Regions from separate parts of the Lentzea sp. NPDC042327 genome, predicted to be linked through region 2. Evidence: riboswitches for the same ligand, from Rfam matches in the RefSeq annotation. Region 2 holds a riboswitch; the other holds the start of a gene.

Region 1 (14,972 bases), 360 kb from region 2:
TGCGCACGATGAACGCGTTCTGGTGGGCCGCTTCCAGGCGGCCGTAACAGCTGTGCGCTGACGCGAACACGGGCCGCCCGGCAGGGGCGGCTTTTTCATGCGTTCCGTGCGGGCGGTCCCGAACCTCGAAGGGACCCGACCATGATCAGGCTGTCGGCCATCACCCCGTCCGGCCAGGTGCACCTGGGCAACTACCTGGGGGCGCTGCGCACGTGGGCGCGTGAGGGCACCAAGGACGACGTCTACTTCATCAGCGACCTGCACGCGATGACGTCCTCGCACAACGCGCAACGGCTGCGATCGCTCACCAGGGAGCAGTTCGCGGTGCTGATCGCGTGCGGCATCGAACCGGAGAGCACCTGCGTGCAGTCCGACCTGATCCGCGAGCTGGGGGCGTTGAACTGGGTCCTGGAGTGCACCTGCACCTACGGCGAGGCCGCGCGGATGATCCAGTTCAAGGAGAAGTCGCTCGGCCGCGAGTCGGTGCGGCTGAGCCTGCTCACCTACCCGGTGCTGATGGCGGCGGACATCCTGCTGCAGGGCACCGCGGAGGTACCGGTCGGGGAGGACCAGCTCCAGCACGTCGAGCTGGCCCGCGCGCTCGCCCGGCGGTTCAACCACGCCTACGGCGACGTGTTCGTCGTGCCGACCGCGGTGGTGCCGAAGGTGGGCGCGCGGATCAAGGACCTGTCCGACCCGGCGCGCAAGATGGACAAGTCGGCGCAGAGCTCGGCCGGCGTGGTCTTCGTGCTCGACGAACCGGACCTGGTTCGGCGCAAGATCCGGCGCGCGGTGTCGTCGACCGACGGCATCGCGAACCTGACCGACGTCCTCGCCTCGTGCACCGGTGCGGAACCGGAGGACTTCACGGGCCGGTTCTCCGAGCTCAAGGAGGCCGTGGCGGAGGCGGTGGTCGAGGAGCTGCGCCCGGTCCGCGACCGCACGCTCGCGCTGCTCGCCGACCCCGCGGAGCTGGACCGCATCCGCCGCGCGGGTGCCGACCGGGCCCGTGAACGCGCGCAGCCCCGCCTCGACGCGGCGCTGCGGTTGTCCGGGCTCAGCTGAGGAGGTCCAGCAGGGCCGGCACCAGCACCCGGTCCGCCGGCAGCCAGGGCAGTCCCGGCAGCTCGTCGGCGGTGAGCCACCGGACGGCGTTGTGCTCCAACGCCTCCGGCTCACCGCCCGCGGGGTCGAGCCGTGCGGCGTGGATCCGCAGCACGAGGTCCCGCTTCAGCGGCACGTCCGGTCCGACCCGGTCGCCGACCACGACCGGCACGCCGAGCTCCTCGACGCACTCGCGCACCAGCGCGTCCTCCGGCCGTTCCCCGTCCTCGACCCGGCCACCGGGCAGTTCCCACTGCCCCGCCTGGCCCTCCGGGTACGACCGCTGCTGCGCCAGCAACCGTCCACCCCGGACGACGGCCGCTCCGACGACGACCCGCGCGGCCACCAGCTCGGCGCACCGCCTGGCCAGCGCCGCCGACCGCTTCTCCAGCAGGCGCAACGCCATCCCGCGCCCGACCACGACGTCGGCGAACCGCCCGACCGCGCCGCCGACGGTCGTCCAGCCCACCCGGTCGACCACCATCGTCCCGGCACCGGTGACCACGAGGTCCGTGTGCAGCTCCAGGAACGCCCCCGCCGCCGACACCCCGGACAGGTCGGCGCGCGTGACGGTGAGCTTCACCCCGAACGGCCCGGTGAGCACGTCCCCGGTGCACAGCAGCGGCCCCGGCACCCTCACACCGAGACCGGTCAGCAACGAGGTGTCCAGCAGGGCACCGGCGACCACCGCGACGGGCGCGTCGACCAACGCCGACGCTCGCAACTCAGGCACCCGCGTTGACTACCAGGACGGCCAGCGGATCTCCAAACGCGCGCCACCGGCCGGTGACTCGGCCGCGAGCACGGTCCCGCCGCGCCGCTGCACGAGGTGCGCGACCAGCGCGAGCCCCAGCCCGAAGCCGCCGGAGGCCCGCCCGCGGTCCTCCTCGACCCGGTAGAACCGGTCGAACACCTTCGCCCGGTGCTCCGCGGGGATGCCGTGCCCGTCGTCGTCGACGATGAGCCGCACGTCCCGCCCGACCGGCGCCAGCGTGACGGTGACCGTCGAGTACGCGTACCGCCCGGCGTTGCGCAGCAGGTTGTCCAGCACCAGCTCGACCTCGGACCGCGTCGCCGACACCAGGCACGCCGAGGGCGGCGCGTTCAGCCGCACCAGCAGCTCGGTGTCGAGCCGGGAGATCGCCGCCTCCGCCTCCAGCACCAGGTCGACCGCCTCGGCCCGTCCCGGTGCCGCGGTGTCCGCCCGCGCGAGGATCAGCAGCGAGTCGACGAGCCGGCTGAGCCTGATCGACTCCTCGACCACCGACTCCAGCACCTCGATGGAGAAGTCCGGGTCCGGGTGCGCCACCGCGACCTCGGCCTGCGCCCGCACCGACGCCACCGGCGACCGCAGCTCGTGCGCCGCGTCCCCGGTGAACCGCCGCAACCGGTCCGACGCCTCGTCCCGCCGCGCCAGCAACGCGTTCAGCGCCTGCGCCAGCGCCTGCAGCTCGTCGCGCGACGGCGGCACCGGCAACCGCTCCCCGTGCGGCAGCGCCCCCGCCGCCACCCGCATCCGCTCCACCGGCAGCAGCGACGACCGCACCGCGAGCCACGTGGCGGTGCCGACCAGCCCGGCCACCAGCACGGCGGCGACCGCGAGCCACCGCGTGCCGACCGTGTTGGCGTTCTCGTACCCCAGCAGCTTGTCGCCGTAGACCTCGAGCCGCGGCGTCCCGTCGCCGAGGAACACCACCTGCCCCCGCCACCGGTACGCGGACGCCCCGTCGAGCCGCAGCACCGGTTCCCCCGCCTTCAACGCGCGGACGTCCTGCCCGGTCAGCGGCAGCTCCGGCTTGCCGTCCACCGGCGTTCCCGCGAGGTCCAGCACCCGCGGCGGCTCCTGCGCCAGCTCCCGGTCCACCGCGGTGAGCTGGACCAGCCCGATCAACGACGGCGCCAGCCCCGTCAACGCCAGCAGGCACAGCAGCGCCACCCCCGTCGCCACCACGGTGATGCGGAACCGCAGACTGCGCCGCGACCACCAGCGACGAGGGTTCACCTGTTCCCCAGCGCGCTGTCCAGGTCCGGAGTCGACGCGATGTACCCGTGCCCCCTGACGGTCCGCACCACCTCCCCGGCCCCGACCGCCTCCAGCTTCCGCCGCAGGTACCCCACGTACACCTCGACGGCGTTGCGCGTGGCCGCCTGCTCATCGCCCCACACGGTCCGCAGCAGCTCGTCCTTCGTCACCACCGACCCGGCCCGCGACGCCAGCACGTCCAGCACCGCGTACTCCCGCGGGCTCAGCGACACGTCCTGCCCCGCCCAGCTCACCTCCCGCAACCCGCGGTCGATGACGAGCTCCCCCAGCGTCAGCCTGCGGCGCGCACCCCCGCCCCTGCGCAGCAACGCGCGCACCTGCGCCACCAGCACCACGAAGCTGAACGGCTTCACCAGGTACCCGTCCGCCCCGAGGTCGAGCCCGTCGGCCTGGTCGACCTCACCGTCCTTGGCCGACACCATCAGCACCGGCGTCCGCACCCCGTCGGCCCGCATCCGCTGCAGCACCCGGTACCCCGACAGCCCCGGCAACATGATGTCCAGCAGCACCACGTCGAACGCCCCGGTCAACGCGACCCGCAACGCCGTCGGCCCGTCCGCGGCCGTGACGACTTCCATGCCCTCGGCCGACAACCCGCGCTCCAACGCCCGGCGCACGCCGGCTTCGTCGTCCACGACCAGCACTCGAGGCTTCACGAGATCAGCATGCACCCACGCCACCCCGGTCGCTCGCACGGTCTCAGCCGACTCTCAGCGGACCGGTGCCGGGCACGGTGCGACGCCGCGTCCCGATGCCGCCGACCAGCGACGACGTTAGTCTCAGCACCATCTCAGCTCGCCCCCAGCAAGCTGGTCCCACAAGCCCATGGAGGAGGGGACCACAGCGATGAACAAGCGAAAGGTGACCCTGGCCGCGGCAGCGGCCACGGTGGTCACCGGCGCGGCAGGCCTCAGCCTGCTCGCCATGCCCGCAGGCGCAGGTCAGCCGCCGACGCTTCCGCCCATCACCCCGGAAGCGCTGGTCGAGCAGGTCCTGACGACGAAGCCGGCCGCGTTCGGCGGCACCGTGCAGGCCGAGAACAAGCTCGGGTTGCCTGCGATCGCCGAGATCCCGCAGCTGGCCGACGGCAACCACACCGCGCGGATCTGGACCGACGGGGACGAGAAGTTCCGCCTCGCCCTGCCGACGGGCCAGTCCGAGCAGACGATCGTCAACGACGGCAAGACCACCTGGTCGTGGAACTCGCAGACCAACGAGGTCACGAAGGCCGAGCACGGGGCCGACGCGGGGAAGGCGCCCGCGGAGGCGAAGGCCGTCGACCCGACGACCGCGGCCAGGGAGATCGTGAACCTGACGAAGGAGTCGAGCGACCTCAGCGTCGACGGCACCGCGCGGGTCGCCGACCGCGCGGCCTACGAGCTCGTCCTCACCCCGAAGCCGACCGAGAAGACCCTCGTCCGCGAGGTCCGCATCGCCGTCGACTCCGAGACGAAGATGCCGCTGCGGGTCGCGTTCCACACGAACGGCGCCAGCTCCCCCGCTGCCCAGGTCGGCTTCACCCAGCTGACCGTGGGACCGCAGGACGCGAAGCTGTTCGAGTTCACCCCGGCCGCCGGTGCGAAGGTCACGACGCCCGAGGCGAAGGAGCAGCGGGGTGACCGCAAGCCCGAGGCCGCGCTGGAGCAGGCGTTGCAGGGCAAGGACCCGCAGTTCTTCGGCGACGGCTGGGACACCGTGGTCGGCGCGCGCATCCCGGCTCAGGCCATGACCCGGGTGCCCGCCGAGGCGCAGGGGCTGGTCGACCGGTTCACGAAGAAGGTCAGCGGCAGCTGGGGCACCGGCAAGCTGTTCACCACGAAGGTCGCGAACGTCCTGATCGCGGACGACGGCCGCGTGGTCGCGGGTGCCGTTCCCGAGCAGGTCCTGTTCGACACGATCGGACAGGTGAAGTGACCACCTCGACCAGCGCGCCGGCGGCCGCACCGGTGCAGACCGGGGTCGCCGCGCGGACCAGGGGTCTGCGCAAGGAGTACGGGAGCACGGTCGCCGTGGACCGCGTCGACCTGGAGCTGCCGGAGGGGGCCGTGCTCGGCATGCTCGGCCCCAACGGGTCGGGCAAGACGACCACGATCCGGATGCTGCTCGGGTTGGTGCGGCCCACCAAGGGGGAGATCGAACTGCTCGGCCGGCCGCTTCCGGACGGGGCCGAGCAGGCGCTGCCGCACGTGGGCGCGCTGGTCGAGGGTCCGGGGTTCCACCCGTTCCTGAGCGGGCGGGAGAACCTCATCCGCTGTGCCGCGTTCGAGCCGCTGCTGCCGAAGAAGCAGGTCAAGCAGGCGGTGGAGGACGCACTCGAACGCGTCGGGCTCGCCCAGGCGGCCCACCGCAGGTTCCGCGGGTACTCGCTCGGCATGAAGCAACGTCTCGGCCTCGCCGGGGCGTTGCTCGTGCCGCGCAGGCTCGTCGTGCTGGACGAGCCCACCAACGGGCTCGACCCGGCCGGCACCAGGGAGATCCGCAAGATCATCGCCGAGCTGCACGCGAGCGGCAGCACCGTGATGGTGTCGAGCCACCTGCTCAGCGAGGTCGAGGCGACCTGCACCCACGTCGCCGTGCTGCACCGGGGAACCGTTGTGGCGCAAGGAGAGCTGACCGAGCTGCTGCAGGCGGGCGGTTCGGCGCTGCAGGTGGTCACGCCGGACGTGGAGGACGCGCTCGGCGCACTGCGCCAGGCCCGCATCTCCGCGCGGCCGCTCGGCGAGGGCCTGCGGGTCGAGCTCGCGGGGACCAGTGCCCCGCAGGTGATCGAGACGCTGGTCAAGGCCGGCGTGCACGTCCACGAGGCGACGCGCTGGAAGACCGGCCTGGAGGAGCTGTTCGCGCGGCTCACCGAGGCCGAGGAGGCCGAGCGCGGGATGTCCGCCGTGGACACGCTGGACGGGGGAACGCGATGATCACGCGTCAGCTGGGGTCCGAGGTGCGCTGGATGCTGCGCAGGCCGCGGACCCTCATCGGGTTGTTCGGCCTGGTGCTCGTGCCCATCGTCATCAGCTTCGGCATCTGGACGGCCGACGGCGACGGCGGCGGGCCCGGCCTGTCCGCGATCCTCACCGGCAACGGCCTGGTCGTGTCCATCTTCACGCTGTTCCTGTCGCTCAACCTGCTGCTGCCGCTGGTGGCGTCGATCTGGGCGGCGGACGGGCTCGCGGGCGAGGCGCAGCACGGCACGTTGCGCGGGCTGCTGGTCGCGCCGGTGTCACGGGTGCGGCTGCTGTTCGTGAAGCTGTTCGGCATCAGCGCGATGTCGCTGCTGGCCGTCACGCTGATGGCGGTCGTCGGCATGGCCGCGGGCACGGCGTTCCTGGGCAACGACGGCATGATGACGTTGTCCGGCAACACCCTGTCGACCGGTGAGGGCCTGCTGCGGATCGCGTTCTTCATCGTGCTGGTGACGTTCCAGATGATCGCGGTCGGCGCGGTGGCGCTGGCCGTCTCGTCGACCACCGAGCACCCACTGGTGGTGCAGGCGGCCACGATGACCGGGATCATCGTGTTCCAGGTGCTGGGGCAGTTCCCGTCGCTCGACTGGCTGCACCCGTTCCTGCTCACGACCGGCTTCCCGGGCCTGGTCGACGTGATGCGCGACCCGATGCCGCTCGACCAGATCTGGGACAGCACCCTGCTCGCGGGCTGCTACCTGCTGATCGGCACCGGCCTGGCGGCGGCTCGCCTGATCACGAAGGACAACTGACGTCTGCCTGGGCAGGCAGGGGGGTCAGCGGAAGCCGCCCTCGCTGTTGATGACCTGGCCGGTGACCCAGCCGGCGTCGTCGGTGCAGAGCCACGAGACCAGCCGGGCGGCGTCGTCCGGCCGGCCCCAGCGGCCCAGCGGCATCCGCTCCCGCACCCACTCGTGCACCTCCGGCGTCGCGTAGCCGGTGTCCGTCGGGCCGGGGTTCACGGCGTTGACCGTGATCCCCTGCCTGATCAGGTGGTGCGACAACGTCGGCAGGATTCCCACCAGGGCCCCCTTCGACGCCGCGTACGCGACCTCACCGGGCATCGGGCCCAGGTTCTGACCGGACGTCATGAGCACGACCCGTCCGCCGCGAGCACCGTCGTGCTGCCGGGCAAACGCTTGCGCGAGCAGGATCGTCGACCGCGTGTTCACCGCGTGGTGCGCGTCGAGCATCGCCGCGTCCAGCTCGCCCAACGGCCCGTCACCGCCGGAGCGGGCGTGGTTGCAGACCAGGACGTCGACCCGGCCGTACGCCTCGACCGCGGCCGCCACCAGCCGGTCGGGCGCGTCCGGCTCGGCCAGGTCGAGGCCCAGGTGCTCGACCCGTCCGCCGATGCCCGCGACGACCTCGTCGACCGAGTCGGCACCCCACGGCTGTTCGGCGTCGTGCGGCACGTGGTGCTGCACGAACAGCTCCGCGCCGAGTCCGGCCAAGCGCGTGGCGATCGCGTACCCGATGCCCTGCCGCCTGCTCACGCCCGTGACCAGTGCGACCCGCCCGTCGAGATGTCCCATGGGCCAACAACTACCCGACGCGCGCGACACCGTCCAAGTCGATTGCGAGCCGCACCCGGTCACCGACCGACACCGGTCCGACGGCCTCGTACTCCTCGCCGTCGATCTCCACGAGCAACCGCACGTGGTCGCGCCGGTGCACCCGTTCCACCACCGTCCCGGACAACGGCCCGTCGGCGTCGACGCGCAACGCCGTCGCCCGCAGCCCCACTCGCGCAACGTCCAGCCCGACGAACGAACCGGGCACGAACTTGCCGCACCCCAGGAACTTCGCCGTCTCCACGTCGACCGGCGCCGACCAGACCTCCGCGGGCGGCCCGACCTGGACGACCCGGCCGCGCGACATGATCGCCACCCGGTCGGCCAGCGTGAACGCCTCGTCGTGATCGTGCGTCACGACCAGCGCCGTCGTGGCCGACTCCCGCAGCAGCCGCGCCAGGTCCACCGCGAGCTGCTCGCGCAACGCCCGGTCCAGCGCCGACAGCGGTTCGTCCAGCAGCAGCAACCGCGGCGACGGCGCCAGCGCCCGTGCCAGCGCCACCCGTTGCTGCTCGCCGCCGGACAGCTGCGTCACGCGCCGGTCGGCGTACCCGTCGAGGCCGACGAGCTCCAGCAGCGACACCACCCGCTTGTCGCGCTCCTCGCGGTCGACGCCCCGCATCCGCAGCCCGAACGCCACGTTCCCGGCCACCGACCGGTGCGGGAAGAGCTGCCCGTCCTGGAACACCAGCCCGAACCCCCGCCGGTGCACCGGCACGCCGGCCAGGTCAGCGCCGTCCCAGCGCACCGCGCCCGCGGACGGCTTCTCCAGTCCCGCGACGGTGCGCAGCAGCGTCGACTTGCCGCAGCCGGACGGCCCGAGCAGCGCCACGACCTCGCCGTCGGCGACCTCCAGCGACACGCCGTCGACGGCCGTCGTCCGTCCATACCGGACGGTGATCGAGCCGAGTGCCAGTGCCATCAGAACTCCCCGCTGCTCGGCACGCGCAACCGCTCGATCAGCAGCACGCACCCGACCGTGACGACCATCAGCAGCGCGCACGCCGCGTAGGCCATCTGGCTGTTCAACTCCCCCGGCCGCGACATCAGCCGCGCGATCACCACCGGCAGCGTCGGCGACTCCGGCCGCGCCAGGAAGCTCGTGGCACCGAACTCCCCCAGCGCCACCACGTACCCGAACCCGGCCGCCGCCGCGAGCGAGCGCCCGACCAGCGGCAGGTCGACCTCGCGCCACACGCGGGCGGGCGAGGCGCCCAGCGTGGCCGCCGCCTGCCGCAGTCGTTCGTCGACCGCCCGCAGCACGGGCAGCACCATCCGCACGACCAGCGGCGTCACGACCAGCGCCTGCGCCAGCGGCACCAGCAGCGGCGAGGTGCGGAAGTCGCCCGGCAACGCGTCCATCGTGATGAGGTACCCGAAGCCGACGGTCACCGCGGACACGCCCAGCGGCAGCATCAGCGCGGTGTCCAGCACCTCGGCGAACCGGCCGCCCGCGCGCCGCAACCCGACCAGCACGACCGCCGAGAACACCCCGACCACCAGCGCCACGGCGGTCGCGTCGAACGCCGTGCGCACCGAGTTGAGCGCCGCGTCGATCCCGGTGACCGCGAGCGTCCCGCGGTCACCGCGGGTGGCCAGCGCGGCGTACCCGGCGAGGCTCCAGCCGTCCCTTGTGGACAGCGAGCGCGTGACCAGCCCCACCACCGGCGTCAGCAGCGCGGCCACGACGGCGAACGCCGCGAGGACCACGTACCACTCACCACCGGACGGCCGGCGTGCCAGCTCCTCCCTGCCGCGCAACGACAGCGCGGTCTCCCGCCGCCTGCGGGCCAGTGCTCCGAGCACCAGCACCGCCAGCACTGCGGCGAACTGGAGCAACGACAGCGCGGCGGCACCGGACAGGTCGAACAGCTCGACCGTCCGCAGGTAGATCTCGGTCTCCAGGGTCCGGTACCGCGACCCGCCGAGCACCAGCACCACACCGAAGCTGGTGGCGCAGAACAGGAACACCACCGCCGCGGCCGACCCGACGGCGGGGGCCAGCGCCGGCAGCACCACCGACAGGAACGCCCGCGGCCGTGACGCCCCCAGCGCACGGGCGGCGTCCTCGGCCCGCCGGTCCGTGTGCGCCCACAGCCCGCCGACGGTCCGCGCGACCACGGCGACGTTGAAGAAAGCGTTCGCCAGCACGATCGGCAGCACCCCGCCGTCGGGCCAGAACGTCCGGAACGCCAGGCCCACCACCACGGTCGGCAGCACGAACGGCACCATCACCGCCGCGCGCACGAACCCGAGCCCGCGAATCCGGCACCGGGCCAGCACGAACGCGAGCGGCATCCCGGCGAGCACCGCCACGGCCGTCGAGGCGAGGGCCTGGCCCAGGGTGAACCCGACGAGCTCCCAGGTCTCCCCGGCGAGGACCGCGTCGAGCACCCCGCCCTCGCGCAGGCCGAGGGTGACGATCGCCAGCACCGGCCACGCGAAGAAGAGTCCGAGGAAGGCCAGCGGCAGCAGCGCCGCCGCCGACCACCCGGTGCGGGCCGAGACCAGCGTCAGCCCTGCACGAGCTTGCGCCACTGCTCGACCCAGGCTTCGCGGTTGTCCTTCACCTTGTCGGCGGGCAGCGTCTGCGGGTTCGCCGGCAGCGGGGCGTCCTTCGTCCACGACTCGGGCAGTGCGACGCCCTCGCGCGACGGGTAGACGTACATCTGCTCGGCGACCTGCGCCTGGAACTTCTCGCCCAGCAGGAAGTCGAGGACCTTCTTCGCGTCCTCGGAGTTCTTCGCGCCGGACAGCACGCCCGCGTATTCGACCTGGCGGTAGCAGGTGCCGAGCACGGCCTTGGTCTTGCCGCCCTCCGCCGACGGCGACGACGCGTACGACACGACGATCGGCCGGTCGCCCTTGGTGGCGGAGAACTCCTGGTTGTAGGCCTCTTCCCAGCCGCTCACGACCTTGACGCCGTTGGCCTTGAGCTTGGTCCAGTACTCCTGCCAGCCGTTCTCGCCGAACTTCGCGATCGTGCCGAGCAGGAACGCGAGACCGGGCGAGGACGTGGCCGGGTTCTCCACGATCAGCTTGTCCTTGAACTTCGGGTCGACCAGGTCCTCGTAGGAGGCCGGCTCGACGCCGCCGAGCTTAGCCGGGTCGATGTTGAGGCACACGTCACCGACGTCGACGGCCTGCAGCCGGTTCGTGCCGTCGACCTGGTAGCGCTGCGCGCCCTTGGCCGCCTCCGGTGAGGCGTACTCGGCGAAGACGCCCTCGGCCAGCGCCCGCGACGCGAACGTCGAGTCGACGCCGAACGCGACGTCGCCGATCGGGTTCGACTTGGTGAGCACCAGCTTGTTGGTGAGCTCACCCGCGTCACCGCTCGCGATCTGCTTCACGGTGATGCCGGTGGCCTGTTTGAACTCGTCGAGCAGGCCGTCCTTCACCGCGAACGAGTCGTGCGTCACCAGCGTGACCTCGCGCGCCTGCGGGGCGGTCGACGTGCCGGCCGAGCACCCGGTGACCAGCGCCGCAGCGGTCAGAGCAGCGAAAATCCTTCTCATCATCTCTCCCTACGCCGGTATGACCCGGATCAGGTGGACGGTCGAGGGCTTGCGAGCCCTCCTCTCAGCCCGGCGCTTCACCGGACTCCCGTGGCGAACGCGCAGCTTACGTGACGTGGTGGGACGATCAGGACATGGCCGAGCTGTTGAGCGACGATCAGTTGAACGACGTGCTGCCCAAGCTGCCCGACTGGACCGCCCAGGACGCGGCACTGGTCCGGACGGTGGAGCTCGCGAGCTTCGCGCAGGCGATCATGGTCGTGAACCGGGTCGCGGAGATCGCGGAGAACGACAACCACCACCCGGACGTCGACATCCGGTACAGGACGCTGACATTCCGCCTGAGCACGCACTACAAGGGCGGGATCACCGCGCTGGACGTCTCCCTCGCCGAGGAGATCGACGGGGTGGTGGACGCGCTCTCCTGAGGGAAGGCTGCCGTCAGCCGGCGACCCGGCTCGGTGCGCCGTCGGCGGCCTTCTCCTCACCGGAGGGCGGGCCGCCGGCCCGGCGCCGGGCCGCGAGCCCGATCGCGACCAGCGTCAGCAGGCCCGCGGCCGGGTAGCCCCAGCCGAGCACCACGAGGTACCAGGGGCGGGCGAAGTCCCAGATGTTCGGCTGGGCGAGCAGCAGGAACGAGATCAGGAAGCCGCCGGTCAGCAGCACCCACAGGCCGGCGGTGATCGTGCAGAGCACGTGGCCGCCCTCGTAGACCAGCCACAGCAGGGCGGGCACCACCCACACCCAGTGGTGGCTCCACGAGATCGGCGAGACCAGCAGGCCGAGGAACTGCACGCTGACGATCAACGCCAGCACGTCCCTGGTCCTGCTGACGGCGAACCACGTGAGCGCGGCCGCGACGACGACGGCGACGAGGTAGAGCGGCCCGGTCTGCACGTCGTGGCCGACCGTGCGGCTCAGCGCGCCGCGCATCGACTGGTTGATCGCGCTGCCGACCGGCCCGACCCGGCTCGCGTCGCCGAGCAGCTGGAACCAGAACCTGTCCGACTGCGACGGAGAGATCGCCCAGCCGATGCCGTACGTGGCCGCGAAAGCGACGAACGACCAAACGGCCGCCATCCACCTCTTCGTGATGAGGAAGTACAAACCGGAGATCGCGGGCGTCAGCTTGATGCCCGCGGTGAAACCGACACCCGCGCCACCGACCCAGTTGCGCGCGCTCGCGAGCGTGCCGATGAGGATCGCGCACAGCACCAGGTTGATCTGCCCGTAGTTGAGCGTGGTGCGCACCGGCTCGATCCACAGCACCAGCGCGGTCCACAGCATCGCGCGGCGCGGGTCGTCGAGCCTGAGCAGCTTCAGGCTCGTGCGGACGATGAAGTACAGGCACCCGAGGCAGATCAGCTGCCAGATCCAGCGGGAGGCCTCCCACGGCACCCAGCTCATCGGCGTGAAGATCGCGGCCGCGAACGGCGGGTAGGTGAACGGCAGCGGGAAGACGTCCGCGTACTGGTCGAGCCGCCACTCGTAGAGGTCGCCCCGGAACAGGTGCGGTGATCCGTTGCGGTAGACGAGCAGGTCGATCATGGTCATCTTCGCCTGGAAGGCGACCATGAGCAGGTGCCCGACCACCGACAGGGCGAGCAGCCACGGCGCTACGGAGAGCACACGCGCTTCCACAGCACGGAGTTTCACGCGGAAAACGTTACTCGATGCAACGCGAGTGGGTACCCGAGCGTCATCAGAACGGGAGAGATCGCTGTAGGGAGTTTTTCTGATCATGTCTGTTGATCTTGTTGTTGCCGCTGTCGCCGCTCTGGGCATGCTGGGAGTCGCGTTCGGAGTGTTCGCGGCGGCCGCTCGGAGCAAGAGCAGCCTCTAGGCAGCTGAAGCCGGAGCAACGTCCACAAACCGTTGCCACCCAAGCCGAAAGGGGGAGCCTCCACAGTGGAGGCTCCCCCTTCTGGCTTCGTAGCCCTGCTTCAGGACCGCGGTCCTGGCGTCAGGACCTTCTTAGAAGTAGTGCGCGCGACCGCCGATCGGCTTGCCGACCGCGCCGAGAACGGCGAGGATCGCGCCGATGACCAGCAGCACGACACCGATGGTCGTCAGAATGCTGATGCCGGCGAGCCATCCGACGACGAGCAGGATCAGTCCGAGGACGATCATGACACCTCCAGGTGGGGAAATCCTCAACTCGGATACCCCACGAAGGTCGGTACAAACACGAATTTTCTAGCCCCGCACGACATTCAGCTCTCTGCGCACGTCTCGTGACGATCCGTCATCACGTTCGCCGATGATGTATTCCGCCTCGCGCAGACATTCCTCGCACCGCCGCAGGTCACCGGTCTGCTTGAGGACCTTCCCGAGCAGCACGAGCGTGTGCGCCAGGTCGTAGGTCGCCCGCATCTCCCGCAGCAGGCCCACGGACTCCTCGTAGTACGCGATGGCCTCGGCATACCGCGCGGCCTTCAGGTGCAGGGCGGCGAGCCCCTCGATGTTGCGGCACAGCACCGGGGTCGGCCGGACGCCGGCCTCCCGCATCGCCGCCCGCGCCTGTTCCCCGACCACGAGCGCCTGCTCGTCGTCACCGGACATCAGGTAGAAGTCGCCGAGGCTCGCGAGGTAGTTCGCCCGCTCCACCCGGTCGGCGAGCCCATCGGCCAGGTCCCGCACCCCGAGCAGGGCGGCCAGCCCGTCCGCAGGACGGTCCTGGAACTGGTAGATCTGGGCGAGGCCCCTGGTCAGGTTCACCCTGGAGGCGGGGTCGTCCTCCTCCAGCCGCAGCGCCGCCCGCAGGTGCAGCTCGGCGTCGTCCAGCGCCCGCATGGCGATGTACGTGCCAATCAGGCAGCGGTGCATCCGCGCACGGCCCCAGCGGCTGCCGGCGCGTTCCGCCGCCGTGAGCCCCTGGAGGTTGAGCGCCACGGCAACGGCGAGGTCACCGGCCCGCAGGACCGCCAGGTGCATCGAGAACGCCAGCGCCCACGCGACGTCGTCCGCGCCGGACCGGGCCGCGTGCGCCACGACCCGCAGCAGCGCCGGTTTCTCCGCGGCGAACCACTCCCCCGCGGCGGCCAGGTCCGCGACCGGCCGGACCACCGCGTGCGCGACCGGCGGTGCGACCGGCGGCTCGACGACCACCGACCGGACCTGCGCCCAGGCGAGCAGCGAGGTGTGCAGGTAGTGGTCGAACATGCCGCGCAGCGCGTGCTCCCGTTCGGTCTCCGGCAGCTCGGCGGCCCGTTCCGCCGCGTAGTCGCGCAACAGGTCGTGCAGGGAGTACCGGTCGTCCGCGCCGTGCTGGACGAGGGTGCCGGCGACGAGCTCGCCGAGCGCCGCGCGAGCGGTCTCCACCGGCACCGCGGCGAGGCTGGCCGCGGCGTCGGCCGTGAAGTCGGGGCCGGGGTGCAGGCCGAGGAGCACGAACACCCTCGCCGCGGTCGCGCTGACCGACCGCAGCGACCACGAGAACACGCCGCGGATGCCGGTCGTGGGGTCGTCGATGTCCAGCGCGTCGAGCCGTTCGCCGTCCAGCTCGCCGGCGAGGGTGCCCAGCGCGTCGCCGTACGCGGCACGGGCAGCGACGATGCTCAGCGCGAGCGGCAGACCCGCGCAGCGCCGCACCAGGCGGGCCACCGCCTCGGGTTCCGCCGCCACCCTGGCCGGCCCGATCCGTTCGACCAGCAGGTCGACCGACTGCCGGTCGTCGAGCACGTCCAGCGCGACCGGCCGCGCACCCTCCCGTTCCACCAGCCCGCTGAGCCGGTTGCGACTGGTGACGACCACGAGGGTCGCCGCACCGCCGGGC
Region 2 (14,972 bases):
CTCCCTTCGCACGCGATAAAGCCGCGGTGGTGAACGCGCAGCCGCTACCGTGGGTGCACACGTGTTGGGGGATGATTGACCATTGCTGATTTCCGTCGAGGAGGACGACTAGCCGTGACGGCCCCCATTGACGCCGAGGTCGAGGACGCGACCGCGCGCCTGTACCTGGCGATCGGCCGGCTGGCCCGGTTGCTGCGCCGCACCGGATCGCCCGGACTCGGCCCCGGCGCGGTCTCCGCGCTGGCGACCCTCGCCCGCTGCGGCCCCATGCGCCTCGGTGACCTGGCGACGAAGGAGGGCGTGGCCCCGCCCACGCTGTCCCGCATCGTCGCCGCGCTGGTCGAGGCCGGGTACGTGAAGCGCGAACCCGACCCGCAGGACGGCCGCGCCTGGCTCGCCACCCCCACGCCCGAGGGCGAGACGATGGTGTCCGGTGTGCGCTCCGCACGCGTGCGCGAGCTGCAACGCCGCATCGAGCAGCTCACGCCCGAACACGTCTCGGCCCTGGTCAACGCGCTGGACGCGCTGGAAACACTGGTCGGCGAAGAGTCGAAGTAGCGCCGTCGGTCCGCAACTCGACGAAATCGATCGTCACCGAGCCCGTTTTCGGTGCCCTCGCCGGGATAACCTCGCGGAGATCCTTCCGGCGAACATTGGGGCCACCGCATGAGTCGCCCGGTCGCGGTGCTGGACATCGACGGAACCGTCGCTGACGTCCAGCACCGCCTTCACCTGCTCAGTTCGGACTCGCCCGTCAGGTGGGCGAACTTCTTCGACGCGGCGGGAGGCGACGGGCTGCTGCGGCAGGGCGCGGCGCTGGCCCACAGACTGGCGGTGGACCACGACATCGTGTGGCTCACCGGCAGACCCGTCCGGATCGCGGAGCTCACCCGGCGCTGGCTCGCCGAGTACGGGCTGCCGGCCGGCACGCTGCTGATGCAGCGGGAGGGGGACCGGCGACCCGCCCAGGTGGTCAAGCTCGAACGGCTCCAGGAGATCCGGCACCGCCGCACGGTCGTCATGGTCGTGGACGACGACCCGCGCGTGGTGAGCCACCTCCGCGAGGCCGGCCTGCCCGTCCACCACGCGTCGTGGTCGCACTGGACTCCGACGCAGGCCAACGAGGGCTGAGTCCCCACCCGGTCACCGGGACGGGTCGGCCGAGGCGGCGAACAGGTCGTGCAACGCCCGGTTGAAGGCGTCGAACTCCGCGACCAGCACCTCGCGCGTCTGCGCCGGCACGTCCGCGGCCATCGCCACCAAGGCGGGGGTTGGCCACCCTGCACACCGTGCTGCAGGCGGAGCACCTGGCCCGCGACGACGAGATCACCGAACGGTTCCGCCGCCGCAACCGGCTCCTGCGCGGCCACTTCGCCAAGACGCTGGGCGAAGCGGCCGCGACGGAGCTCATCGCGTTCCTCGAAGGAGCGCTCACGGTCTGGTTGCTCGACCCCGAGCAGACCGACCTGCGGGCGATGTGCGCCCGCTACCTGTCCAACCTCCACAGCGGCGACACCGGCCCGACCCCCGAACCCAGGGGGTAGGCCGCCGCCACGGACCTCACGATGAAGTCCTTGCCGAACCGCACCGCGTCCGGCACCGAGGCCCCGTGCGCCAGCGCCGAGCTGATCGACGACGCCAGCGTGTCACCGCTGCCGTGCGTGTTCTCGGTGTCGTAGCGCGGGCCGGGCAGCTCCACGAACTCGCGGCCGTCGTACAGCAGGTCCAGGCACTCCGGGTCGTCCCACATGTGGCCGCCCTTGACCAGCACCCACTCCGGTCCCAGCTCGTGCAGCGCTTCCGCCGCAAGACGCTGGTCCGCGCGGTCCTTCACCGCGATACCGGTGATCAACCGCACCTCGTCGAGGTTCGGCGTCACCAGCGTCGCCCGCGGGAACAGCAGGCCCTTCAACGCCTCCAGCGCCGAGTCCGCCAGCAGCTGGTCGCCGTGCATCGACGCCGACACCGGGTCGACGACGAACGGCACACCACCGCGGCCGATCCCGGCCGCGTCCAGCGCCGGCGTGATCGCCTCGATGATCGCCGCCGACGCCAGCATCCCGGTCTTCGCCGCCTGCACCCCGATGTCGGAGGCCACCGACGCGATCTGCGCAGCCACGACGTCGGGCGGGATCTCGTGCACCCCCGTGACGCCGAGGGAGTTCTGCACGGTCGCGGCCGTCAGCGCCACGCACCCGTGCACCCCGCACGCGAACATCGTGCGCAGGTCCGCCTGGATGCCCGCACCACCGCCGGAGTCGCTCCCGGCGATGGTGAGGGCCCTCGGAGGTGTCACGAAGTCTCCACCACGGGCAGGTAGACCTTGTTGCCGGTGCCGGCGAACTCACCGGACTTCTCCGCCATGCCGGCCTCGATGGCCTCCACAGTGGACAGCCCGCGTTCCTCGGCGTAGCGCCGCACGTCCTGCGTGATCTTCATCGAGCAGAACTTCGGCCCGCACATCGAGCAGAAGTGCGCCGTCTTCGCCGGTTCGGCGGGCAGCGTCTCGTCGTGGAACGAGCGGGCCGTGTCCGGGTCCAGCGAGAGGTTGAACTGGTCCTCCCACCGGAACTCGAACCGCGCCTTCGACAGCGCGTCGTCCCAGTCCTGCGCGCCGGGGTGGCCCTTGGCCAGGTCCGCGGAGTGCGCCGCGATCTTGTACGTGATCACGCCGGTCTTCACGTCGTCCCGGTTGGGCAGGCCCAGGTGCTCCTTGGGCGTGACGTAGCAGAGCATCGCGGTGCCCAGCCAGCCGATCTGCGCCGCACCGATCGCCGACGTGATGTGGTCGTAGGCCGGTGCGATGTCCGTGGCCAGCGGCCCGAGGGTGTAGAACGGCGCCTCACCGCACCACTCCTCCTCCAGCCGCACGTTCTCGGCGATCTTGTGCATCGGCACGTGGCCGGGGCCCTCGATCATCACCTGGACGTCCTTGGCGCGGGCGATGTGCGTCAGCTCGCCCAGGGTGCGCAGCTCCGCGAACTGCGCCTCGTCGTTGGCGTCCGCGATCGAGCCCGGCCGCAGGCCGTCACCCAGCGAGAACGTCACGTCGTAGGCCCGCAGGATGTCGCACAGCTCCTCGAAGTGCGTGTAGAGGAACGACTCCCGGTGGTGCGCGAGGCACCACGCGGCCATGATCGACCCGCCGCGCGACACGATGCCGGTGACGCGCTTGGCCGTGAGCGGCACGTACCGCAGCAGCACGCCCGCGTGCACGGTCATGTAGTCGACGCCCTGCTCGCACTGCTCGACCACGGTGTCGCGGTAGATCTCCCAGGTCAGCGCCGCTGGGTCGCCGTTGACCTTCTCCAGCGCCTGGTAGATCGGCACCGTGCCGACCGGGACGGGGGAGTTGCGCAGGATCCACTCGCGGGTCTCGTGGATGCGCTTGCCCGTGGAGAGGTCCATGATCGTGTCGGCGCCCCAGCGGGTCGCCCACACCATCTTCTCCACCTCGTCCTCGATCGACGACGACACCGCGGAGTTGCCGATGTTCGCGTTGATCTTCACGAGGAACTTCTTGCCGATGATCATCGGCTCGGCCTCGGGGTGCTTGCGGTTCAACGGGATGACCGCGCGCCCGATGGCCACCTCGGCGCGCACGAACTCCGCGTCGAGGTTCTCCCGCGCCGCCACGTAGCGCATCTCCGGGGTGATGATCCCGGCCTTCGCGTACGCGAGCTGGCTGACGGCTCCGTTGATCGGTTCCCGTGCGGCGACCCACCCCGACCTCAGGTCGGGTAGTCCACTGTGGACGTCGATGGTCGCGTTGTCGTCGGTATACGGACCGGAAGTGTCGTACAGATCGACATGCTCGCCGTTGGTCAGCTCGACCCTGCGGTGGGGCACGCGGATGTCCGGGGACACCTCGCGGTACACCTTGCGCGAGCCCGAGATCGGGCCGGTGGTCACACTGGGCTTGACCGAACGGTCGTCAAGTGCCGTCACGACATTCCTCCCTACGCCGGCATTACCCGGTCAGGTTCAGGCGGTCGGTGACACCGGCACGACGGCCAGTCACCCTCTCAGCCCGCTCAGGCGCGAGCTCCCGCGTTGTGTTCAGTTGTCGAGACCCGACCATAGTCACGGTGCGCCGCGGCTGCCAAGGCCGCCTTTTGCCCCTAATCTTCTCCCCGTGGCTGATCACCAGCCGTTCCCGCCCGGCGCGCGGCGCGGTCAACGTCCCGCTGTCGTCTCCGCATGCCCTTCGTGCGGTGAGCTCGCGGGTCGCGGCTACCCCGACTGCGGGTTCTGCGCCGAGCTGCTCGACCAGTTCTGGCTCGCGGACTGGGAGGAGCTGCGGACGTCCTCGCAGCTCGCCGACCGGGAGCTGGCCGAGCTGGTCACCTCCGCCGACGTCGGCGTGTACCCCTGGACCTGCGTCGACTGGGCGATGACCCTGCTCGCGTGCTCCCGCTGCGGTGCCGAGCTCGGCACCGGGCCGGTCGAGTGCGTGCGCTGCGCGGTCACCGAGGAGCGCCGGTGGAACTGGGACCACACGGCGCACCCGGCGACCATGAGCGCGAACGAGCACCTGCTGCGCGTCGCGCGGTCGGTCCTGCGCGCCCCGCACCGCAAGCGCTCGGCCGTCGTGCAGGCGTGGAAGCTCGTCCTGCCGTTCCTCATCGTGGGCGAGGTGATCGACTTCGGCCGGCTCGACCGCGTCCGCGCCCACGTCCTGGCGGGTGGCTACGAGCCGCTGGCCCGCTGCCACACCCTCGCTGAGCTGGCCGGACTCCCCGAGCTGTTCTGGCGCCGCGGCGGCCCGACGTCAACGCGGGTCGAGTACCAGCCGGACTCCGAGCGCCAGCAGCACGCCGCCCGACAGCTTCTCCAGAGCCGTGCGCACCCGCGGCCGGGCGAGCCAGCCGCGGACGGCGTGCAGGACCGCGACGACGACCAGGTACCAGACGGTGTCGACCACGACCCAGCCGGCGGCCAGGAGGAGCAGAACCCCCTGGCCGGACTCCCCGGCCGGCGCGAACTGCGGTAGGAACGAGATCGCGAACACGCCCAGCTTCGGGTTCGCCAGGTTGACGACCAGCCCGCTGCGGAACGCGCGGCCGGGCGGTGGCGCCTCGGTCGGCAGGCTCCTGCTGACCAGCGCTTTCACGCCCAGGTAGACCAGGAACACCGCGCCGCCGATCCGCAGCGCGTGGTAGGCGATCTCCGACGCCGTGAGCAGCACCGACAGGCCGAGCGCCGCGGCGACGGCCCAGCACGCCACCCCGACCTCCATGCCGAACACCGTCGCCAGTGCGGCCCGCCGCCCGTGCACCGACTGTCGCAGGACCACGGCCGTACCGGGTCCTGGCGACAGTGCGATGAGGAACGAGGCCGCGACGAAGGCGACGATGTTTTCCAGTGGCATGCCCCTGATGGTCGCCGACGGCCGCAAGCCGGTTTCTTGACCTGGAGCGCGCTCCAGGTTGTTCGCTGACCGGCATGACGGATCTGGGGAAGCTGGGTTTCGGGACGTGGGCCATGGGTGGCCCGTACTCCTTCGACGGCGAGCCGGTCGGCTGGGGACCGTCCGACGACGCGGAGTCGGTCAGGGCGCTGCGGCGGGCGCTGGACCTGGGCGTGACGCTCTTCGACACCGCCGACACCTACGGCTGCGGCCACTCGGAGACACTGGTGGGGCAAGCGTTTGCGGGCGTCCGCGACCAGGTCGTGATCGCCACCAAGTGGGGGTTCACGTTCGACGCGGAGACCCGCCGGATGACGGGGACGGACGGATCGGTCGGGCACCTGCGCCGTGCCGTCGAGGGGTCGCTGCGGCGCCTGGGCACCGACCGGATCGACCTGTACCAGCTGCACATCGGCGACCTGCCGCTCGACCAGGCGGCGCTGCTGCGCGACGAGTGCGAGGCGCTGGTCGCGCAGGGCAAGATCCGGTCCTACGGCTGGAGCACCGACGACCCGGAACGGGCCAGGTTCTTCACCGAGAAGCCGCACGGCATCGCCGCGCAGGCCGACGTCAACGTGCTGTTCGACAACCCGGAGATGTACGCGGGGGAGTACGCGGTCCTGTGCCGCCGTCCGCTCGCGATGGGTCTGCTGGCACGCGAGACGTTCGACGTGCTGCCGGCGGACGACGTGCGCGTCACCAACCCGGCGTGGCTGCGGTTCTTCGTCGACGGCCGCCCGTCACCGGAGTACTTCCGGGCCCGCGAGGCGGTCAGGGACGTGCTGACCTCCGGCGGCCGGACGCTGGTCCAGGGCGCGCTGGCGTGGTTCTGGGCGCGTTCTCCCCGGCTCGTCCCCATCCCGGGGGTGCGCACGGTGGCGCAGGTCGAGGAGAACGCGGCCGCACTGCGGTTCGGCCCGCTGACACCGGACGAGCTCGCCCAGGTCGAGTCCGTCCTGCGCTAGTCCGTCCTGCGTCAGTCGGTTTCTTCGTCGTCGAAGTAGTCGGGGTCGGCGGGGTCCCAGGACAGGCCCGGCTGGCCCCACTCGTTGTCGCGCAGCATCCGCTTCGACTCCCTCTTGTACCGGCCGACGAGGCGGTCGATGTAGAGGAAGCCGTCGAGGTGGTCGGTCTCGTGCTGGAGGCAGCGCGCGAAGAACCCGGTGCCCTCGACCTCGAACGGCTGCCCGTCGAGGTCCTGGCCCGTGCACTTCGCCCACCGGGCGCGTCCGGTCGGGTACGCCTCGCCGGGCACCGACAGGCAGCCCTCGAAGTCGTCGTCCGGGTCCGGCATGGTCTCGGGGACCTCGGAGGTCTCGATCCGCGGGTTCACGATCACCCCGCGGTGCTGCACGCCCTCGTCGTCCGGGCAGTCGTACACGAAGACCCGCAGGTCGACACCGATCTGGTTGGCGGCGAGCCCGACTCCGCGAGCTGCTGCCATCGTCTCGAACATGTCGTCGACGAGCGTCTTCAGCTCGGTGTCGAACTCGGTGACCTCACGCGTGGGGTTGTGAAGTACGGGGTCACCAGCGATCACGATGCGGTGCACGGCCATGGTCAGACTTTAAGCCGTCCAAAACTGTCGGTGTCGCGCGGTAGGTTGGAACGATCACGTGATTAGATTGCCCGCACCTGATTGGTGTGGCGACCGTGGGGAGCCAGATGGATCACGCCGAGACGCTTTCCTCCGCTGACGGGCTGACCAGCCGCGAGCGCACCATGCTCGCGTTCGAAAGCCAGTGGTGGAAGTACTCGGGGTCCAAGGAACAGGCCATCAGGGAACTGTTCGACATGTCCGCCACCCGCTACTACCAGCTGCTGAACGGCCTGATCGAGTCCGAAGCCGCGTTGGCTGCCGACCCGATGCTGGTCAAGCGGCTGCGGGGCGTCCGGACAGGCCGCCAAAGGGTTCGCGCCCGCGCCAGGAGCACCGAGGACTGATGACCTCCCCCGAGTCCGCAAGCCCGTCGCGCCCGGCCAAGGCCGCCGGGTTCGCCCTCCTCGGCGTCGCCGCCGTGGCCGCCGTGATCGGAGTCGTGAGCCTCTTCGGCGGCTCCGACGACACACCACCGGCCGCCGCCTCCGGCACGCCGACACCCCCGCCCTCCTCCGCCCCGTCGGAGCCCCAGTCGAGCGCCCCGGCCCAGTCGTCGTCGGCGACACCCCCGTCGTCGTCCGCACCCGCGGTCACGACGACCGCGGCACCGACAGCGCCCCCGATCACCACGTCCGCCGCGGCGCCGCCACCCCCGGTCACCCCGCCCGGCGTCGCCAAGTCCCCGGTGCGCGTCTACAACAACAGCACCGTCGCCGGCCTCGCCGCCCGCGCCTCCGACGAGGTGCGCGCGAACGGCTGGCAGGTCGCCGAGACCGGCAACTACTCGGGCGGCACCATCCCCACCACGACCGTGTACTTCCGGCCGGGCACCGACGAGGAGGCCTCGGCCAAGGAGCTCGCCGCCGTGCTCAAGGCCCGCGTCGAACCCCGGTTCACCGGCATCGACCACGCGGCGCCCGGCATCATCCTGATCGTGACGAACGACTACCGGGGGCCGTCCGGCAGCAAGTAGAGCAGCCGGCGCCAGGCTTCGGCGGAGAACGCGAGCACGTCACCGCTCGCGTTCTTCGAGTCACGCACCAACGCTTCCTGGGCCAGCGAGACCTCCACACAGTCACCGTTGATGTCGGTGTTGCTGTAGGAACTCTTACGCCAGGTCCGTTCGGTGGTCATCGCGGTCCTCTCGAAGTGCACTGACGTACTCCGCCAGCTTGCGCTTCGATTGTTCCGCATCCAAGGCCACGGTCTCCAGCCGCTTGAAGAGCTGCTTCGCGTGCGCGACAGCCGTCTGGCTCTGCGCGAACACGTTGGCCACATCGCTCTCGGTGTAGACGACGGGTGATGCCTTCTCAAACTCATACAGGGCGCACTTCGTCGAGAAAGCCAGATCCTTGGCCTCGGCCGGCACGACGCGAAGCATGTGGGTGTTGAAGAGCAAGCGCAGGTACTGATCTTCCCTGGTGCGGATGTCGCCCACCAGCATCTGCAACGCAAGCTCGTGGATGTAGAACATGAACTCCGCATGGAGTGGGCGGCGCAGGATGGTCTGTCGTTCGATTCGCAATCGCGCGAATTTCTCGACGATCTCCTTCGTGTGCAGCCCGTTCACCGAAAGGAGGGCTTGCGCCGTGCCTTCCGTCTGGACGAGACCGTGCGGCGTCAAGACGTCGTACGCCGTGATCTTCGTGGCCAGCGCCTCCGTCATCACCAGCGTCCGGAGGTTGTCCGAGACCTGGGCGAAGTAGGGGTCGAAGGCGTTGTGGTACCGACTCCTGAACTCTTGCAGGTACTCCAGGTTCTTCCCGCACGCCGTCATGATCTGTGCGAGGTCGACGTCGCTCGCCCGCGCCTTCCCGTGCTCGATGTTGGACACCTTGCTCGGGTCCCACCCGAGATGAACGGCGAACTGGCGGCCGTTCATCTTGGTCGTGGTCTCACGCAACAGCCGCAGCTCGTCGCCCAGGTCTCGGCTGAGCGCGGTGGAAGTGGTCGCAGACATGCTTCTGGACGCTATGACGTGCAATTAGTCCATGCCACTGGCTCGTTCGGGTGAAAACGTCAGCGTGCCGCCGCGTACGCCGCCAGCCCGGCGAGCTGTACCGGGTCGAGCGACGGCCGCACGACCTGGCGGGCCTTGGCCAGGTGCGCCTGCGTGACCTCCGCGGCCTCCAGGGACTCGCGCATGGCGGTCAGCGCCGCCTCGCGCACCAAGCCCGCGCAGTCGGCCGCGGAGTACATCTCCAGCTCCTTCGCCAGCTCGGCGAGGTCGACGTCGGCGGCGAAGGGCGTGTTCTTGGAAGCCGCCTTGAGGATCTCCGTGCGCGCGTCCGCGTCGGGAGGCGACACGTACACCAGCCGCTCCAGCCGGCCGGGGCGCAGCAGGGCCGGGTCGATCAGCTCAGGCCGGTTCGTCGCGCCGATGACCACGACGTCGCGCAGGGGTTCCACCCCGTCCAGCTCGGTGAGCAGGGCCGCCACCACCCGGTCGGCCACGCCCGCGTCCGAGGACTGGCCGCGGCGCGGTGCCAGTGCGTCGACCTCGTCGAGGAAGATCAGTGCCGGTGCGGCGTCCGCGGCGCGGCGGAACAGCTCGCGCACGGCGCGTTCGGACTCGCCGACGAACTTGTCCATCAGCTCGGCGCCCTTGACCGTCAGCACGTTCAGCTGGCCGGAGCCCGCCAGCGCGCGCACCAGGAACGTCTTGCCGCAACCGGGCGGCCCGTACAGCAGGATGCCGCGCGGCGGCGACACGCCGAGGCGCGCGAAGGAGTCCGGGTAGCGCAACGGCCACAGCGCCGCTTCCGTCAGCGCCTGCTTGGTCTCGACCATGTCGCCGACGTCGTCGAGGGTCAGGCCGCCGGTCTGGATGGTGTCGGAGGCGGACATGGAGATCGGCCGCACCGTGCCGAGCGCGCCGAGCAGGTCCTCCTGCCCGACCCGCGGCTCGTCGACGTTGCGCTGCCGCAGCGCCGCCCGCACCGCCGCCTCCCTGCGCAACGCGCACAGGTCGGCCGCCACGAACCCCGGCGTCTTCTCCGCCACCGCGCGGAAGTCCACATCGGACTCCACCGGCACGTCCTTCATGAGCACCCGCAACAGTTCCGCGCGGGTGGCCCCGTCGGGCAGCGGCAGGCTCAGCTCGCGGTCCACCAGGTCGGGCACCCGCAGCCGCGCGTCCACCGACTCGGCGCGCGCCGACGTGACGACCAGCGCCAGGTTCGGCCGCGACACCGCCGTCCTCAACATCTCCAGCACGACCGTCGCCACCGGCGGTGCCACCGCGGGCAGCAGCGCGTCGATGTCCGTGATCAGCAGCACCGTCGGGTGCTCCGGCACCGCCGAGATGGCGTCACCGAGCTGCTTGGCCATCGCCCCGGGCTCCAGCACCGCGATGCTGGGCGCGGCCAGCTCCACCAGCTCCGCCTCGACACCGGCCGCGACCGCCCGCACGAGCGTCGCCTTGCCGACGCCCTCCGGCCCGCTGACCATGGCCGCGAGCCGCGCCTGCGCCCCGAGCCTGGTGAGCAGCTCCGGCTGCCGGAACATCAGCTCCAGCCACTCGGTCAGCGTCCTGGCCTGCTCCTTCTGCCCGACGAGGTTCGCGACGGGCAACGCCTCGTGCTTCTCCTGCACCACCACCGGCGTCACCTCCTGCGCCGGCGCCTGCGCGGACCGCCACCCGACGACGCTCGACGGCCGCACCGCCACGGGCCCCGCCGGGTCGGTGGACGTGATGGTGATCAGCTCGTTGGTCCACGTCATACCGATGGCGTTGCTGAGCTTGCGGCGCGTCTCGGACACGTTCGCCTCGGGCGGCGGCGCGAGGTCCTGGGGGAGCAGCGACACGTTGTCCCCGACCGTCAACACCTTGCCCGTCAACGCCATCCGCACGTGCTCGGGCGTCAGCGCCGTCGTCGCCAGCCGCGACCCCGCCACCGTGATGCTGCGCGCCGCCTCGACCTTCACCGGCGCGACCACGATCTCCGCACCTTCGACCACGCCGAGGTTGGTGAGCGTGACGTCGTCGACCAGCACCACACCCGGCGGCTGCTCACCGGCCGCCGCCAGCGCCGCGCTGACCCGCGCACCGGTCAGCCTGACCGCGTCCCAGGCCCGCAACCCGAGCGCGTCGAGCACCTCCGGGTGCAGCCTCACGACACCGCGACGGGTGTCCAGTGCGGACGGGGACAGACGAGCCGTCAGCGTGATCACGCCCCGACTCTAATGCGCCCGCCGACCGTCCACGGGGCGAAGCGCCTCGACCTCGCGGTCAGAACAGCGGAAAGCCCCGCGGGCGCGAACTCCCGCGGGGCTTCCCCGAACTCCTCACCCGGCGATCACGGCTTCTGCTGCCGCCGCAACCCCAGCCGCCGCCACGACCGCCGCCGTCCCGCCGGCGACGCCCCGTCGGCCACACCGGAGTCACGCCGAGGCCGCCGCACAGCCCGCATCGCGGCCCCGGCCACCCGGCCGCGCAACGGCTGCCGCAACCCGAGCCGCCGCGCCGCCACCCCGTGCGCCCGCCGGATCGCCCGGCGCTCCACACCGGTCACGGTCCACGCCTCGGGGTGCTTCGACAGCCACAGGTACCGCCGCACCGAGTACGGCAGGTGCGCCAGGTACACGACCATCGCGATGATCAGCGCCACCAGCGGGAACGTGATCACCGCGGCCGCCAGCAACGCGATCAGCACCAACGACGGCGCCACGAACCGAGGCGGCACCTTCACGGTCTTCACGGACAGGGTGGGAATCCGCGACACCAGCAGCAAGGCCACCACCACGGTCCACACCCCGACCGCGACCGGCGAGTTCCACCAGCCGTCGGTGCGGACCTGCTCCTCGATGATCAACGGGAGCAGCAGCAACAGGCCACCGGCGGGCGCCGGCACGCCCACGAAGAACTCCTTCGCGAACGGCGGCTGTTCCTTCTCCAGCAACGTGTTGAAGCGGGCCAGGCGGACCACCATGCACACCGCGAAGATCAGCGCGATGACCCAGCCGGCCCGGTTGCCCTCGAACTTCCACAGGTAGATGGCCAGCGCCGGCGCCACCCCGAAGGAGATGGCGTCGGCCAACGAGTCCAGCTCCGCGCCCATCTTCGACGTGGCGTCGAGCATGCGCGCGATGCGGCCGTCGAGCCCGTCGAAGACCGCGGCGGCCGCGATGGAGGCGATGGCTGCGCCCCACATGCCGACGTTCGCGAAGTGCACCGAGGACAGGCCGGCGCACATGGCGAGGACCGTGATCGCGTTCGGCAGGAGGCGAACGCCGGGCCCGCTGGGAGCCATCAGGCCTCCGGGAGCTCGGCGAGGACGGTCTCCCCGCCGATGGTGCGCTGACCGGCCTCGACCAGGACGCGGGAGCCGCGCGGCACGTAGGTGTCGACGCGCGAGCCGAAGCGGATGAGGCCGTAGGTCTGGCCGCGCTCGACCTTCTCACCGTCGGCGACGTGGCAGACGATGCGGCGGGCGACCAGGCCGGCGATCTGCACGAAGATCAGGTCGTGGCCCTCGGTCGTGCGCATCCACACCGTGTTGCGCTCGTTCTCCTCGGAGGCCTTGTCGAGGTCGGCCGAGAGGAACTTGCCGGGGTGGTAGGAGACCTGGACGACCTCACCGTCGGCGGGGATGCGCTGCACGTGCACGTCGAACACCGACAGGAACACGCTGACGCGGGTCATCGGCTGGTCACCGAGCCCGAGCTCCTTGGGCGGCACGGTGTCGACGACGTGCGAGACGGTGCCGTCCGCGGGCGCGATCGCGATGTTCGACCGGGCCGGCGTGACGCGCTTCGGCTCGCGGAAGAACCAGGCCACCCACGCCGTGAGCACGGCGCCGACGACGCCGAGGCGCTTGTTGAAGCGACGCAGGACGAACGTGAGGACCGCCGCGCCGGCCACGAACGGACGTCCGGCCGGGTTCATCGGCGGAACGATCCCGCGCGCGAGTTCGAGGAAGTGGGAGACGGGCTTTTCGCTGCTCATCGTGGTGTGGGATTCCGTAGCTTCCGTGGATGTCGGGCGGCAACACGCTACGCCAACACGCCAAACCGCCCACATGGACTGCCGAGAAAACAAGTGGCCGGTAGCCCCGTGCATCCCCCGACGAATGCACGGGCCCACCGGCGCCTCAAGCCAGTGTAATCCCGGTCACAGGGCGTCAACAACGCCGTGCGGTGAGCGTTCCGTCACAGTCCGTCGACGCCGAGCGCCCGCAGCCGCGCCCGCAACTCGCCCACCCGCGCCGGGTCCCGCACCGCCGGTGCGACCAGGTCTTCGGAGTGCACCGCAGCTCCGTCCGCCATCCGCACGACGGGGATGCCGCCCCAGTTGAGTTCCAGCACGCCCCGCCCGGTCGTCACGAGCTGGTCCGCGACCGCGCAGGCGAGCAGTTCCGTCACGCTCTCCACGGCCGCCTCGTGCACCTGCTCCTCGCTGAGCGAGCCGTCCACCGGCCGCCCGGTCAGCCGGTGCAGCTCGGCGCGTTCCAGGCACGCCAGCACGTCCCGCAGCGTCTCGCCGACCCCGCTGACCCGCCCCGCGTGCCGCAGCGCGTCCGCGTACCGCCTGACCAGCGCCGGACCGGTCAGCGGCGCCAGCTCCTCCCACGAGATCGGCGGCCCCTGCACGTCGAGCAGCGCCGCGAACGCCTCCAGCGGCGTCCCGTCGAGCAGCTCCCAGGCGGGCCGTTCGTCGACCGGCACCGAGTCGGCGGCCGTCATCGCCGCGACCCGCTCGCGCACCGGCGGGTGGCTGTCGAACACCGACGTCGGCTCCTGCTCGGCCAGCACCGCCTCCAGCGCCCGCAGCTGGTGCACCCGCCGCGGGTGCCCCAGGTAGGCGCGGAAGCCCTCCAGCAACGGCGGCGTCCGCCCCGCGAGCCCCGCGAGCACCACGTACCAGCGCAGGTAGTCGCCCCAGCCCGCGCCGACCGGCCCGATCCGCAGCAACGCCCGCCGCGCCGCCGCCACCCCGGCCGCGGCCACCGACACCTCGTCGGCGAACCGCTCGTGCCGCCGGCTCTCCGAGGCCACCACCAGCGAGTACAGCCGCGCCCACCCGTACAGCAGCCGCATGAAGTCGCCCTGCTCGACGGCCAGCTCCAGCGCGAGCTTCGCCCGGAACCGCACCGCCGACACCCGCGTGTGCCCGCCGCCGTAGTGGCCCAGCTCGTGCGCCAGCACCGACCGCAGCTCACCGACCGACAGCCCGGCCACCAGCGGCACCCCGAGCTGCAGGTACCGCGTGCCACGCCGTTCCCACACGCCCGCGTTCGGCTCCGGCACCAACCGGACGTCGTCGGGCGAGCGCGTCCCGGCGAGCGCAGCCAGCTCGTCCACGTGCCGCCACAGCTCCGGGTGCGCGGCCCGGCCCAGCGGCACACCGGTCGGCTCCGGCCGCGCGTACACGGCCCGCACCACCGCCCACAGCAACGGGAACCCCACCGCGGCCGCGATGAACCCGACCCAGCCGCCGCCCTGGAAGTCCCCGATCCGGAACCGCCACACCGACAGCGCGACCAGCCCCGCCGTGACCGCCGCGCCGAGCACGAAGAACCCGGCGAGCAGCACCAACGCCAGCACAGACCGCACAACCGCCACCGGATCGCCCGCTACCGCAGGTGCCGGACGGTGACCTCGTCGCCGGCCGCCAGCTCCGTGACGTCCTCCGGCACCTCGATCAGGCAGTTCGACAACGCCAGCGCCGACAGCAGGTGCGAACCCGGCCCCCCGACCGGCGTGACCACCTCGCCCGACGCCGGGTCGTACGCGCCCCGCCGGAACTGCGTCTTCCCGGCCGGTGACGTGAGCGGCGACGAGATCCGCGCGCGTGCGGTCAGCCGGTCGGTGCGGGTGTGGCCCATGGACGCCAGCAGCGCGGGCCGCACGAACACCTCGAACGACACCTGCGCGCTCACCGGGTTGCCCGGCAGCGTCAGCACCGGCACGCCCTCGTACCGGCCGGAGCCCTGCGGGCCGCCCGGCTGCATCGCGACCCTC

What was found. Region 2 has a riboswitch for thiamine pyrophosphate ahead of thiC (phosphomethylpyrimidine synthase ThiC). Riboswitches for the same ligand answer to the same signal wherever they lie in the genome.
Region 1: another riboswitch for thiamine pyrophosphate. It lies ahead of AB0A63_RS06725 (thiamine ABC transporter substrate-binding protein); the one in region 2 lies ahead of thiC (phosphomethylpyrimidine synthase ThiC).

The regions. Positions count from the first base shown of each region.
Region 1 covers NZ_JBEZBX010000002.1:591,718-606,689, reverse strand. Annotated here, with positions in the region: gene trpS (tryptophan--tRNA ligase) at 142-1,065, shown strand; gene AB0A63_RS06770 ((deoxy)nucleoside triphosphate pyrophosphohydrolase) at 1,058-1,837, opposite strand; gene AB0A63_RS06765 (ATP-binding protein) at 1,847-3,106, opposite strand; gene AB0A63_RS06760 (response regulator transcription factor) at 3,103-3,804, opposite strand; gene AB0A63_RS06755 (sigma-E factor regulatory protein RseB domain-containing protein) at 3,995-5,062, shown strand; gene AB0A63_RS06750 (ABC transporter ATP-binding protein) at 5,059-6,063, shown strand; gene AB0A63_RS06745 (ABC transporter permease subunit) at 6,060-6,860, shown strand; gene AB0A63_RS06740 (SDR family oxidoreductase) at 6,885-7,643, opposite strand; gene AB0A63_RS06735 (ABC transporter ATP-binding protein) at 7,654-8,604, opposite strand; gene AB0A63_RS06730 (iron ABC transporter permease) at 8,604-10,157, opposite strand; gene AB0A63_RS06725 (thiamine ABC transporter substrate-binding protein) at 10,196-11,200, opposite strand; TPP riboswitch at 11,185-11,299, opposite strand; gene AB0A63_RS06720 (4a-hydroxytetrahydrobiopterin dehydratase) at 11,332-11,625, shown strand; gene AB0A63_RS06715 (mannosyltransferase) at 11,639-12,940, opposite strand; gene AB0A63_RS06710 (DUF6131 family protein) at 13,172-13,327, opposite strand; gene AB0A63_RS06705 (BTAD domain-containing putative transcriptional regulator) at 13,394-14,972, opposite strand, start outside.
Region 2 covers NZ_JBEZBX010000002.1:228,572-243,543, forward strand. Annotated here, with positions in the region: gene AB0A63_RS04865 (MarR family transcriptional regulator) at 115-558, shown strand; gene AB0A63_RS04870 (hypothetical protein) at 667-1,131, shown strand; gene AB0A63_RS04875 (hypothetical protein) at 1,290-1,544, shown strand; gene thiD (bifunctional hydroxymethylpyrimidine kinase/phosphomethylpyrimidine kinase) at 1,487-2,296, opposite strand; gene thiC (phosphomethylpyrimidine synthase ThiC) at 2,293-3,948, opposite strand; TPP riboswitch at 3,938-4,062, opposite strand; gene AB0A63_RS04890 (LysE family translocator) at 4,772-5,371, opposite strand; gene AB0A63_RS04895 (aldo/keto reductase) at 5,446-6,375, shown strand; gene AB0A63_RS04900 (peptide deformylase) at 6,387-6,968, opposite strand; gene AB0A63_RS04905 (DUF3263 domain-containing protein) at 7,076-7,354, shown strand; gene AB0A63_RS04910 (LytR C-terminal domain-containing protein) at 7,354-7,983, shown strand; gene AB0A63_RS04915 (DUF397 domain-containing protein) at 7,956-8,144, opposite strand; gene AB0A63_RS04920 (helix-turn-helix transcriptional regulator) at 8,119-8,970, opposite strand; gene AB0A63_RS04925 (AAA family ATPase) at 9,030-11,183, opposite strand; gene pssA (CDP-diacylglycerol--serine O-phosphatidyltransferase) at 11,309-12,262, opposite strand; gene AB0A63_RS04935 (phosphatidylserine decarboxylase) at 12,262-12,957, opposite strand; gene AB0A63_RS04940 (M48 family metalloprotease) at 13,161-14,564, opposite strand; gene glp (gephyrin-like molybdotransferase Glp) at 14,585-14,972, opposite strand, start outside.